4 regions of the Parabacteroides sp. CAG:2 genome follow, and region 4 is predicted to be linked to each of the others. Evidence: riboswitches for the same ligand, from Rfam matches in the RefSeq annotation. Region 4 holds a riboswitch; each other region holds the start of a gene.
What was found. A riboswitch is a leader RNA that binds a small molecule or an ion and turns the genes downstream of it on or off. The one in region 4 is predicted to bind cobalamin.

Region 1: another riboswitch for cobalamin. It lies ahead of QVP94_RS00010 (threonine/serine exporter family protein); the one in region 4 lies ahead of QVP94_RS11960 (ABC transporter substrate-binding protein).
Region 2: another riboswitch for cobalamin. It lies ahead of QVP94_RS10025 (TonB-dependent receptor plug domain-containing protein); the one in region 4 lies ahead of QVP94_RS11960 (ABC transporter substrate-binding protein).
Region 3: another riboswitch for cobalamin. It lies ahead of QVP94_RS00045 (TonB-dependent receptor); the one in region 4 lies ahead of QVP94_RS11960 (ABC transporter substrate-binding protein).

What each region holds. Positions count from the first base shown of each region.
Region 1 covers NZ_FR885248.1:660-3,876, reverse strand. Annotated here, with positions in the region: gene QVP94_RS00015 (DUF5074 domain-containing protein) at 1-1,240, shown strand, start outside; cobalamin riboswitch at 1,252-1,450, shown strand; gene QVP94_RS00010 (threonine/serine exporter family protein) at 1,497-2,834, shown strand; cobalamin riboswitch at 2,950-3,145, shown strand.
Region 2 covers NZ_FR885297.1:110,899-114,115, forward strand. Annotated here, with positions in the region: gene QVP94_RS10020 (DUF5074 domain-containing protein) at 1-29, opposite strand, end outside; gene QVP94_RS10025 (TonB-dependent receptor plug domain-containing protein) at 50-2,053, opposite strand; cobalamin riboswitch at 2,092-2,296, opposite strand; gene QVP94_RS10030 (putative transporter) at 2,406-3,217, opposite strand, start outside.
Region 3 covers NZ_FR885248.1:10,610-13,826, forward strand. Annotated here, with positions in the region: gene QVP94_RS00040 (anaerobic ribonucleoside triphosphate reductase) at 1-1,366, opposite strand, end outside; cobalamin riboswitch at 1,629-1,831, shown strand; gene QVP94_RS00045 (TonB-dependent receptor) at 1,881-3,217, shown strand, end outside.
Region 4 covers NZ_FR885305.1:137,207-140,423, forward strand. Annotated here, with positions in the region: gene QVP94_RS11955 (iron chelate uptake ABC transporter family permease subunit) at 1-480, opposite strand, end outside; gene QVP94_RS11960 (ABC transporter substrate-binding protein) at 490-1,653, opposite strand; cobalamin riboswitch at 1,717-1,915, opposite strand; gene QVP94_RS11965 (precorrin-2 C(20)-methyltransferase) at 1,982-2,686, shown strand; gene QVP94_RS11970 (hypothetical protein) at 2,735-3,217, opposite strand, start outside.

The DNA of each region.
Region 1 (3,217 bases), on a different contig from region 4:
CCAGATCGGTACCATGGTACGTGCCAACGACCTTGTCTTTGCCGTCCATCAACAATATGGTTTATTGATAATAGACCCGAAAACCGATAAAATTATCCGTACCATCGCCGCCCCGATCGAGAAAGAGACCGTAAAAGGGCAAGAGAAGGAGATTCAACGAGGTTTCGGCTCTATCGTTCAATCCAAGGATGGTACGCTCTGGATCAGCATGACCCAGAATACGGCCGGGGATGGTTCCGCCTTGGAATATATGCTAAACTTGAACCCCTATACCTTTAAGGTGGACACGGTAAAGATCCCGTTAAGCGAGACCATCGGTGTCGTTCCGAACTCTTGGTACGCATGGACCGCCGACGGTTTCTGCGCCAGTGCCAAGGAAAATAAAATCTATTGGAACGGACAGCCCAAAGAAGGAAGCTGGTTCACCGGCTACCAAATCTGCGGATATGATATCGACAAGAAGCAATTCTTCCAATTGATCGACCTTAGGAAACTGGACTGGGATTGGCGCTTGTACGGAACCGGATTTCGCCTTAACCCAAAAACCGACGAGCTATACACCTTCTTGTATCATGAATTCCAAGATCCTACGCACATGTTAGCTCGTATAAATAACAAAGGCGAAGTGGTACAAGAATATTCGATGATCGTAAACTATTGGTTCCCCGCTATCCCGGTTTTCCCGGATAACGCCGCACCGGTAATATCTTCCGATTTCCCTTCCTCTATCGTATTAACCGAGGAAAAGCCGGTCTATAAACTCGCTTTAGGCAATATGGTGACCGATGAGGACAATATGGATGCCGCCATCGTAAAATCAGTCTCATCCGTTACTCCCTCCAGCCCGATTAACGCGATCGTTCGTAATGACTCCTTAATTATCAGTACAACCTCAGATATCAAGGAATATCAGGAGGCTACAATAACCGTCCGCTTCAACTCGAACGGAAAGATCGTCACCAAGAACATGGTCGTAACAACCGAAGAAGCACCGACAAGCATAGAAGAGCTATCGCAGCCGACCTTGAAAATCTATCCGAACCCGGCGGTTAACTCGATACAAATCAATATCGATACCCCGGCGGAGATAGAGATCTATACATCTCGCGGAACAATGGTCCGGAAATCCACGATCAATCCCGGAGAATCCATCAACGTAAGCGATCTATCCCAAGGCCTCTATTTCATCCGTATCATAACCGGAGGGAAGACAGAGACCGTAAGGATGATTAAGAAATAAAAAAAATTCCTTACCTTTGTGCCCGAATTGGTTTCGTAATGCCTATTCGGGCATACGGATTAAAAGGGAATCCGGTGAGAATCCGGAACAGTCCCGCTGCTGTGAAACTCCTTTAACATTCTAATACTACTTTCGCCACTGGCTCAAGGTAGTCGGGAAGGCATTAGGATGGGAGCTAGTCAGAAGACCTGCCATTCATTTAAGATTCATATCCTCGTGGACTAGGATATAGAGTACAACATAAGAATTAAAAGAAATGATGACAGACAAGGAAGTATTGTTGTTACGGCGCAAATTGGATCTTTTGCTCCGTACGGGAAAATTGTTGATGGAAAGTGCCGCCGACACGAATCGTATCGAGCGAAACATGAAACGAGTTGCCGCCTTTATGGGTATCCCCGAGGAGAAACTGCATATCGATATCCGATGGACCATGATCATGGTGAACGTAAGCGATGAGCGAAATTCCTTCTCCAAATTCCAGAAATGCGAGAAGCACGGAATCAATATGACGGCAATCTCACAGGTAAGCAAGCTTTCATGGCGGGCGATCGAGCAAGATTATTCCTTGGATAAATATGAGGAAGAACTGGAGAAGATCGTTCACCAACCCCGGAATTATACCCCTTATATCGTAGCCATCGGAGCGGGATTCGCATGCGGAGGATTCTGTAAGCTATTTGGATGCGACTGGATGGCATTCCTATTCGCTTCCATTTGCGCTTTCGTCGGGTTTAGGGTACGGGCCCGCTGTGTCGAAGCTGGACTTAACGTATATATGAGTATCGCCGCGGCCGCTTTCGTATCCACCTGCTTGGCATATGCGTCCTCCTTCTCCGGGCTATCCGACACACCTTATCATCCATTATTAGCCTGCGCCTTGTTTATCGTGCCGGGCGTACCCTTGATCAACTTCGTGGATGATATGCTAGACAATCATTTGCTGGTCGGCATCACCCGAGCCTCCAATACGGTCATGATGGTAGCCGCCATGACCTTCGGCATCGCGTTCGCCATGCGGGTACTTGTCATGAATGATGTCGAGATAGATCATAAGTTCAGTGAATTGAGTATGGTTCCACATGATCCGTACTACATATACGCAATAGCGGCAGCAATTTCGGCCATGGGTTTCTCCATGATATTCAACATCCAGCGTCGGCTATTATGGGTAGTGGCCGTAGGAGGTATCATCGCCGTATGTACCCGTAACTTCGTAAACTTCGAGTTGGGATATGGTCCCGTAATCGGCTCGTTCATGGGAAGTTTCGTAGTCAGCGTGCTTGCCGTCAAAGCCGTCCATTGGTGCCACGTTCCCAATCATGTGCTGACCATCCCATCGGTTATCCCCATGATCCCGGGAGTCTTGATGTATCGTTCTTTATTAGCGTTCATTAATCTGCATGGAGTAATCGGTGAGGTCACAAACGCATTCTTCAACGGGATCAATTCCGCACTCATCATTCTTTGTATCTCACTCGGTGTAGCTGTCCCGAACATCTTCGCCCGTCGTTACATCGCCAAAGATCGCCAACGACATTTACAAGAGGAACTGGAAAAGCGCCGGGAAAGAGGGAAGTTCATTGAATGGTGAAAAAACTTTTCCATAAAGATTAGTCCGGGAAAAACTATCGCATAAGGATATGCCAAATTGTTTAACACGTTCAATATATTTAACATATTTCATTAAAAAAAGCCCTATCAATACTATACTTTTGTGACGTTTTGGTGATAGATGTTGCATTCCGCAAGTCTATAAAAGGGAATTTCGGTTAGATTCCGGAACAGAGCCCGCTACTGTAAAACCCATAAGGAGGAAAGTTTCTTCATGCCACTGTCTTTTTTAAAGATGGGAAGGTCGCTTTCCGGGTTAGTCAGGAAACCTGCCAGACAAAAATAAGGAATAGATTCTTCCGGGATTTTGGGGAATCATTGGATCGATTGCACTGGAGATGTAAACTGCGTAATTAATTTTTA
Region 2 (3,217 bases), on a different contig from region 4:
GAGACACAAACTAAATTCTTCTTTTTCATTACTTTACTTTTATAGTTTACTAATAGGATAAACAAATACTTAAACGCCAAGAACGGCCCGGCATGGGATAATACTGAATAACATCATAATTCACGTTCGCAAGATTTAACAATTCACCTTGCAAACGCAAACCGAAATATCGAAAACGAAAATCTCGATTTATAGAAATACTCTGTTCTATATAAGAATCAATCCTGTTCCGATCTATATTTTGCGGCAATGCATAACGATCACCAACCGCAGTCAGTATATAAGAGACATTTACCCATGGATTTTCCAAGGTTACGGAAACCGTGCCAGAATGACGAGGTGTATAAGGAATCTGATCCTTATAATTCTTAGCTTCCGGATCTGTCACATCAACCGCGTATTGAAAAGAATAAGTGGAAGCCAAAAGCAAGCTCATTCGTAAGGGCAATCGGAATTGTGTAGATAAATTTACATCTACCCCTTTAATATCCACTTCGCCCATATTCATCATCTTCCAAACATACATGGTAGGTAAAGCCACGATCTTATCTTTCACCGTATTATAATATCCATCCGCCGAAATACTGAAATGCCGCAGCCAATCCCCACAGGAAGAACTCCATGTTACCCCTACATTATATTGGGAAGTTTCTTCCGGTTTCAAATTTGTATTTCCCATACGGAGGTAATACAAGTCCGTAAATGTAGGAACCCGGAATATATCTTTGTAAGAGGCACGTATCCGCAAAGTACTTTCCGAGAATGGCCGCCAAGACAAACTTACAGCCGGGGATAAACGCCTCTTATCATCCGGTTTTTCCCCTTGCTCCACTTTATCAGTGATATATGTTCCCAATAAACTAGCGGTAGCCGTGAATCGACTGTTCTTATATTGCACCGCTAGTACTGATTGAGAGGCCATTCGCTTTGGATTAGGGCCGTTCACAAAATTATTGTCCAGCATAGAGCGAGTTAAATCCGTAGTCAACGTCGCCGATACATACTTTATAGGAGTATACAGCAAACCTACAGAGCCATAATACTCATTCTGTGTATTCAAATCGACTTGTTCGCCCGCAGCATATTTATCATTTATATCTAAATAACGAGTAAAAGCATAATTATACTTAGCCATGGCCCGTAGCGTAAATTTCTCATTAAGAACATTCTTATACCCCGATTGCACGAAAAAGTTATTATCCCATAATCGTTCAGAAGTGTTCTTGTTATATAAATTAACAGAACCGGGAAGCCCCCGCTCCGAATCAAAATAGTACGCCTTAAAGGAAAGTTCGCCTCCCCTTCCAAAATCGCCGAATAGATTACCTTCCAAATGGTAAGCATGGATATCGCTATTTCTACGCTTCTCTCTCGTCTCCAATTCCCCATTAATCAATGTATAGGGATATTGCCCATCCGCACGCACGAAATCACCATGTAAGGATGCGCTCCAACGCTTTCCTAATTTTTGATCATAATGCAGCACGGGATTAAAAAGCCCGAAGGAACCTCCCTTAACCTTAAGATAAGTATGAAACGATTTGTCTTTAAACGTGGGCTTTCCGGTTTGTATATTCAAGGCTCCTGCCGAGGCATACACCCTTGCCGTTTGGAAGATGTCATCCGATTGTCCGATCGATAAGGAAACCATCTCCACGTTATCCAACGAGAAACGGCTGATATCGACTTGCCCGCTTTGCGCATCCGTAATCGTCACCCCATCGTAACTGACGGCGGTATGCTTCGCTCCCAAGCTACGTACCGAGACCGTTTTCAATCCTCCGATCCCCCCATAATCCTGTACTGTAACTCCCGAGAAGCGTTTCACGGCCTCGGATAGGTCTTGTACTCCCAAGCGATCGATTCCCGCCCGGTCCATAATTTGCAAAGGCGTACCTTCACGGGTGACCGACGGACGTACCTTCTCCACTACTTCCACCCCGGAAAGCTCGTGATAGGCCGTCGTATCGATCTGTTGACCGAAAGCGACACCCAAAGAAAATAACCATACGCTAAAAACGCACAGACATCTTATAAGATATAAATCTCGCATAATAATTCTTAGGTTTACCAACGTCTTCACCCGAAACGTCGCATAACAAAATCATGGCAGGTTTTCTGGCTCGTCCACCCTCTGTCGGCTACCTTCCCGCCTATCCGATAGGCAGTGGCAACAAGATTTGCCGGGGCTCCAAGGACTTACAGCTACGGGTACAGCTCCGGACTCGCACCGGATTCCCTTTTACTGATTATTATCGGAATCGATAACATCTACACCTTGATTGGCCGCAAAGATACATGTTTACTTTTTGATTAGCAACAAAAAAGCCCCCCGGCGAATCACTTCGGCGGAAGGCTAGGGAGTTTACACTTTTCTAAACATTACTAACAACAAAATATTTATTCTATGTATAAAAGAATAATATCATTAACTGTGCGGTCAACACACGCAAAAACATGGTCAATGGATAAACCGTCGCATATCCAACCGCCGGCGCATCATTTCCTGCCGCCATATTGGAATAGGCTAACGCAGGAGGATCGGTCGTACTTCCCGCAATCAATCCCATCAACGTAAAATAATTCAGTTTATAAAAATACCTTCCCACACAACCGATAATCAGTAGAGGCAATAACGTTATTATAAAACCATAACCGATCCAAGCTACACCACCCTTATTGACTATCGTATCGACAAAACCTTCACCCGCACTCAATCCCACGCAGGCGAGAAACAACGTGATTCCTAATTCCCTCAATAGTAAATTAGAACTTTGCGTGGTATAAGTAACCAATTTATAACGATAACCGAACCGGCTTATCAATATCGCAACGATCAACGGACCTCCCGCTAATCCTAATTTCACCGGTTGAGGAATACCCGGAAAACTAATAGGAAGACTTCCCACGATAATACCCAAAACTATACCAACAAAAATAGTCACCAAATTAGGTTCATTCAAGCGTTTCATTGAATTACCCAGCGTCTCGGCAACTTTCTCCACCGCCAATTCACTACCGACCACTGTCACCCGGTCGCCTATTTGCAAGACCAGATTAGGAGTAGCTACCAACTCCAGCCCCGCACGATTGATCCGAGTCACGTTAATTCCATGTAAACGGCGTAACTGCAAAGCCCCTAATTGCTTACCGTTGATTTCAGACCGGGTAACCAAAATACGCCGGCTGATAAACTGGCTTTCCGCCGGAATCCATT
Region 3 (3,217 bases), on a different contig from region 4:
TGTTCTCCACTTGCATGCACTCGATAGCCAATCGTACGATATTGATCGTCGAGAAGGAGATATTACCTCGTCCGATAGAAGTCTTTGGTCCGAAACGGTTCTCGAATACACGGGTACGGCATCCCATGGTCGCTACCTCGTGGATATAGCGCTGAGGGTCGTCCGCATTCCAATCCTCGCTTTGGTTGAAGGTCGCGTCGAGATTCAAGAAGTTCGGGAAGAAGCGACGGGCGGTGACCTTGCAGGCCAATTGGTAAAGATCGTAGTTACGGTCTTCCGGCAGATAGCTTACGCCTCGTTTCTTTTTCCATATCTGGATCGGGAAGATAGCGGTCTCGCCGTTACCTACGCCTCTGTAAGTGCTTTTTAATAACTCCCGGATGATGCAACGACCTTCCGCCGAGGTGTCGGTTCCATAATTGATGGAGCTGAATACCACTTGGTTGCCGCCACGGGAATGGATCGTGTTCATATTATGGATAAAAGCCTCCATCGATTGGTGTACACGGCTTACCGTGCGGTTGATGGCATGTTGTATGACGCGTCTATCACCGCTTAATCCATCCAAGGTCTGTGTCTGGTAATCGTCGATAGGCTTATTATATAAGTGGGAGAAATCCTGTCCGTATAAATCCTCTAAGGTCTTTACTTCCTCGATAAAGCTATTACGTACGTAAGGAGCTAGGTAGAAGTCGAACGCCGGTATCGCCTGTCCGCCATGCATCTCGTTTTGGGCGGTCTCTAGAGAGATACAGCCAAGGATGCTTGCGGTTTCGATTCGTTTAGCCGGACGTGATTCGCCATGACCGGCGGAGAACCCGTATTTTAGGATGCGATCCAACGGGTGTTGTACGCAGGTCAAGCTTTTAGTCGGATAATAATCTTTATCATGAATATGGAGATAGTTGTTAGATACGGCTTCCTTGACCTCTTCGCTCAATAAATAGTCATCTACAAACGGCTTGGTGGTCTCGCTGGAGAATTTCATCATCATGCCGGCGGGTGTATCGGCGTTCATATTTGCGTTCTCACGGGTGATGTCGTTGGATTTGATATTGATAATTTCCAAGAACATATCCCGTGTTTTTGCCTTGCGGGCTACGCTTCGCTGATTTCGGTAAGCGATATATTTCTGCGCTACGTCCTTCCGGCTACTGGCCATCAATTCCAGTTCCACGGCATCTTGAATCGCCTCTACGGTCATTTGAGGTTCTCCCTTGAATGAGATATGGTCTGTGATCTGGCGAATCAGTTGCATATCTTCTCCCTTGTCTGTATGCAACATGGCTTTACGGATAGCGGTTACTATCTTCTCCTCGTTGAAGCCAACGATACGCCCGTCCCGTTTAACAACTGTCTGTATCATGATGTTGATTAATTTGTGATTGATTATGTGCGCAAAGGTATCGTATTACTCTGTATGATTTTCTTTTTGGAAAACTTTTTGCTGATTAAATTATGTTAAGGTATTAATTTGCAGTGTGTTGTAAAAAGTTTTGGAAAACTTTGTATCTTGCATGATTGCTTTTTGTTTTCCTTTTTGGCGATGTGATGTGTTATAAGCTTCTCTTTGTAAAGCTATTAAAGAACATAAGCCGGGATATATTTTTGTTTATATAAAATAATTCATACTTTTACCCCCGTTTTGGTGATGACGTAAAAACCATCCGGTTTCGTCATAAAGAGGGAATCCGGTGTGAATCCGGAGCAGTGCCCGCTACTGTAAGCTTTTGTAAAGTAGAAAACATTTCTCATACCACTGTCTGTAAAAGACGGGAAGGTCGTTCTCTACGAGGTAAGTCAGGAAACCTGCCAAGCGTTTTTATTGCTGTTTTTCTCGGGGTCAGGAAAGCGGAAATATACATAATAACAAATCGTTTATGAAAAGAAAGTGTTTGTGCGCGGCTTTAGCTGTAAGTTGTGCGATAAACGTATCATTTGCGCAGGTACGTTTACAGGGTAAGGTCGTGGATGAAAGTAATGAACCAATCCCGGGCGCGAATATCCGCGTGTCGGAATCCTTGAATGGTACAACCACGGATGCCGGCGGAAAATTTGAGCTGAACCTTCCCGATGGTAGACATCGTATTCGTGTGACTTACCTTGGCTATGAACAGGGCGTGTATCAAACGGATCACTCGGAAAAAGATGTCGTTATTAAGCTGAAAGAAAAGTATGTGAATATCGATCAAGTGGTGGTAACCGGTACCGGTTCGCATCGCCGCATGAGTAATTCCCCTATTCCCGTGAAAGTGCTTACGGGAAAAGACTTGAAAGAGGCGAGCGTAACCAATTTCCAAGATGCGATGACCAAGCTGAATCCGAGTATCGTATTTATGGAAAACGGACAGGGGGCTACGATGAATATGAACGGATTGACAGAGAAGTACGTGGTTATCTTGGAAAACGGTAAGCGTTTGGCCGGCGATGATACCTATTCCCGTATCGATATGTCTAACGTAAAGCGGGTAGAGATCTTGAACGGGGCCGCTTCCGCTTTGTATGGTAGCGACGCGATCGCCGGCGTTATCAATATCATCACGGATGATTCCCGCAATAAGGTGAACGTGACGAGCAATAGCCGTTATGGTAGCAAGAACCAATTCTTGCAGTCGGTCAACGCGGACGTGAATGTAGGGAAGTTCGGTTCATATACTTCTTATCAATATCAACGGGCCGATGGTTGGCAATTAAATCCCTATACGGAGAGTAAAGGCGAGTTGGTTCCTACCAATAAGCAAGCTTCCGAGGGATTTCACCGGAACGTGATCAACCAACGTTTCACGTACGACGCTACGGATCGTTTGTCTTTTTATGTGCGTGGTACTTTCTTCGGACGTTCCAGCGATCGTCCGATGCCGATGGATAAAGTGAATACGACCAACTATGATATGAGAAGAGAGACGTTCACTTATGGGGCGGGCGCTCAATACATGATTAATAAGAACTCTTATTTGAACGCTGATTATCTGTCGGACAATCATAGTACGTATAAGGATTTCTTTGATGGAAAGAAAAGCGGAGAGAGTGATATGACGAAACGGATTCATTACCATAACTTGAATGTCAAGGGAATCTTTCGTTTGGGCAAATATAATAAGCTTTCGGCTGGTACGGAGTTCATTAAAGAGTTACTGAGTAGCGAGACGGATAACATAGCGGGTAAAAGTATGTACACGACCGCGCTTTATGCTCAAGACGAGATCAATATCAATGA
Region 4 (3,217 bases):
GATAATCAACAACGTGACATTTCCTTTTACCTTTTGGGAAACATACACGATCAGCGCCATCACGGATAAGGAACCGATCACGGCCGCTATCGATAAGGCGATCTCCCCCATAAAACCAAGTTTACTCAAGGCAACGCCCCCTAAACTACCGCTTAACAACACCACGAAAGCGACACCCATGCTCGCTCCCGAACTGATACCTAAGACCGAAGGTCCGGCCAATGGATTACGGAAAACGGTTTGCATCTGTAAGCCGCTGATGGATAAGCCAGCTCCCGCTACCAACGCTGTCAATGCCTGTGGTAGTCGGGATTTCCAGATAATATTCTGCCATGTAATAGGCTCATTTCCTAAATTCCAGATAATATGCCAAACCGATTGAAGAGGAATAGAGACTGACCCCAACACCAAATTCAAAAAGATTAGAACAAAAATAGCCGTGACAATCGCCAGCATCCATAGGGTATTTGAATGTCTCATCAGTGTTCCTTATTTAAGTCGAGAATAATAGACCGACTCATGATCCGGTAATAAATCCGGATGAAAGATATGAAGCAAATCCGCTAGGACGATCTCCGGTTCTGTCGGCATACTCTCATAAAACGGCGTGTTCTTCATATTACAATAGATAATTCCTTTCTCCCGGAACGCACGGAAATCCTCATAACGAGGATCTTGCTCTTTCAATGCCTCATAGCTGAACGTTCCCGGGAAACTATTCACGATACGCCAATAATCAGCGTCGTCCGCTTGGTTATAGACCGTCTCGAAGTCTAATGTAACACCACCGGATCGCTCATCATCTTTCAAGAAATAATCAGCGCCGGCATCCTTGAAAAGTTGCGCTAAGAAGCTCTTTCCTCCTACGGCATACCAGTTTCCACCCCGTAACTCGCCACTAAAAACGATCGGACGTTTTTTAACCTTACCATCCGCCGTAAGTTCCTTTAATTCATTATACCTCTTCTCGATGGTGGCGAAACGCTCATTGCCATCTTTCTCTATCCCCAACAGCAAGCCTACGAACTTGATCCACTCGGCCTGTCCCAATGGCGTAGTCTCCTTATAACCCAAATGGGGAATCAAGGGAATACCCACGTCTTTCAGCGTCTCATAGCCTCCCCGCTTGAATGGCGATACAAGGATCAAATCAGGATTCATGCTCATGATAACCTCGTTATCGAAATTCCCCTCGATACCGATCTTAGCGGTTTTACCTTCTTTCAGGCGTTCGTTCATCTCTTTATTGAACAAATGCCGTGTACTGGTAATCCCAACGACCCTATCCAAGGCACCCAATTTAATAAAGTTCGATAATTGCAGGGAAGTCATACAGATAACGCTTCGGATAGGAAGCTCTATCACCGTATAATCAGCGGGAATCCCCGTGGGTTTCGCACCTCTTTTCACGAACGCATAATGAAACGTGGTGCTTTCCTCATTTTGAGGATCTTGGATATCAGCCAAGAGATATTGATCCGCATAGGTAAGCTTGAATCCTTGGGCGTATAAAGGCTTAACCTGCTCTTGCGAGAACGCAGATTGCTCTACGGAAGCCGTCTTCCCTATTTCTCCTTTTTCACGGATACCTGAAGTACATGATAAAGTCAATACCGATAAAAGCAAGCATCCACCCGCTATAAACTTATTCATAATCCTTGTTTAATTGACAGTTGATCATTGACAGTTACTCTCGTCCTGCTCCACGGGACAGCAACATTTATTTATGAACCGGCAGGTCTTCTGACTTACTTCCATTCAGGACGCCTTCCCGATTACAAAACCAGTGGCCAAGGTATTGTCCGAATGTTTAAAAGTTCACAGCAGCGTGGTCTGTCCGGGATTCTCACCCGGTTCCCTTTTAATCCGCCTCCCGGAAAAAGAGATAAGCGGAGCCTGTTACAGTGACAAAAGTAGTAAGAATATTTGTATACATCCACAATTTTAAGGACTTTTGCGTTTCAAATAAAAACAGATACACATGAATCATCCTATTCACTTCGTCTCATTAGGTCCCGGTGATCCGGAATTAATTACGCTGAAAGGGCTTAAAACATTACAAAAGGCTGATATTATCTATTGTCCTGCTACACAAGGCAAGCATGGAATCATATCTCGGGCGACGGATATATTGAAAGCTATTGAGGTAGACGAATCCTTGATCCATCCGTTTATTTTGCCAATGAGTAAGGAACGGACAGATGCGTTAAACGCTTATAACGAATTGTTTCTGGATGCCCAAGCTGAATATTTGAAAGGGAAACAAATCGTGATCGTCGCCGAGGGAGACGCTGGTTTTTATTCATCTATACAATATGTATACGATAAATTCGAGGAAACAGGAATCCCGGTAGATCGAATCGCAGGAATTCCGGCATTTATAGCGGCAGGTGCCTTGGCCGGGATACATATCGTAAAACAAGAGGAGCAAATTAACGTAATCCCCGGGACTGCGTCGTTCGATGAACTTTCGGCAAAAATAGAAAATGGAATGATCATCGTCATCATGAAATTACCGGGTTGCCAAGAGGCTATTCATACTTGTATCCGGCAGTATGCGGATAAGGCGGTTTTTCATTATTTCGAGAATGTAGGAACAAGAAAAGAATATTATACTACTGATATCGCCACTATACATTCCAAGGATTTCCCCTATTTCTCCCTACTGATTATCCAACCTCGCTAAAAGAAGAAGGCTGCCCGGAGAGTAACCAAACCCGGACAGCCCATCTTATTACGCTACATGCAATATATGCTTAAGCTGATCGATATGGAAACGAAGTGTATCCATATAAGGTTTCACTGAATTATGGTACATGACCGCTTTTGCGTGCATATCTTCCAACTCGCTTACTTTACGGTTCGCCTCACGCATTTTACAAGCGTTGTAGCGAATACCCGATACATGTCCTTTGATATCCTCGATCGCTTGGTTTCCCCGGTTGAAGATAGACTCTGCTTCTTCCGGAGCGTATACCGTATAGGCTTGGGCAACGTCATCCAGTAACGCCTGTTGATAAGAGCCGGCTATCGGGAGCAATTGATGGATCGCATGATGACATAAAGAATGAACCTCGTTTTGAAGCTTCTTCAATTCTACTTCCCACTTTGATTCACATACTTCATCCAATTGTTTGACTTCCGCTACGACACGACCGCTAAACAATTCCACTACCATCTTTTCCCATGCTTCTGCTACCCACGATTTAGTAGCAAA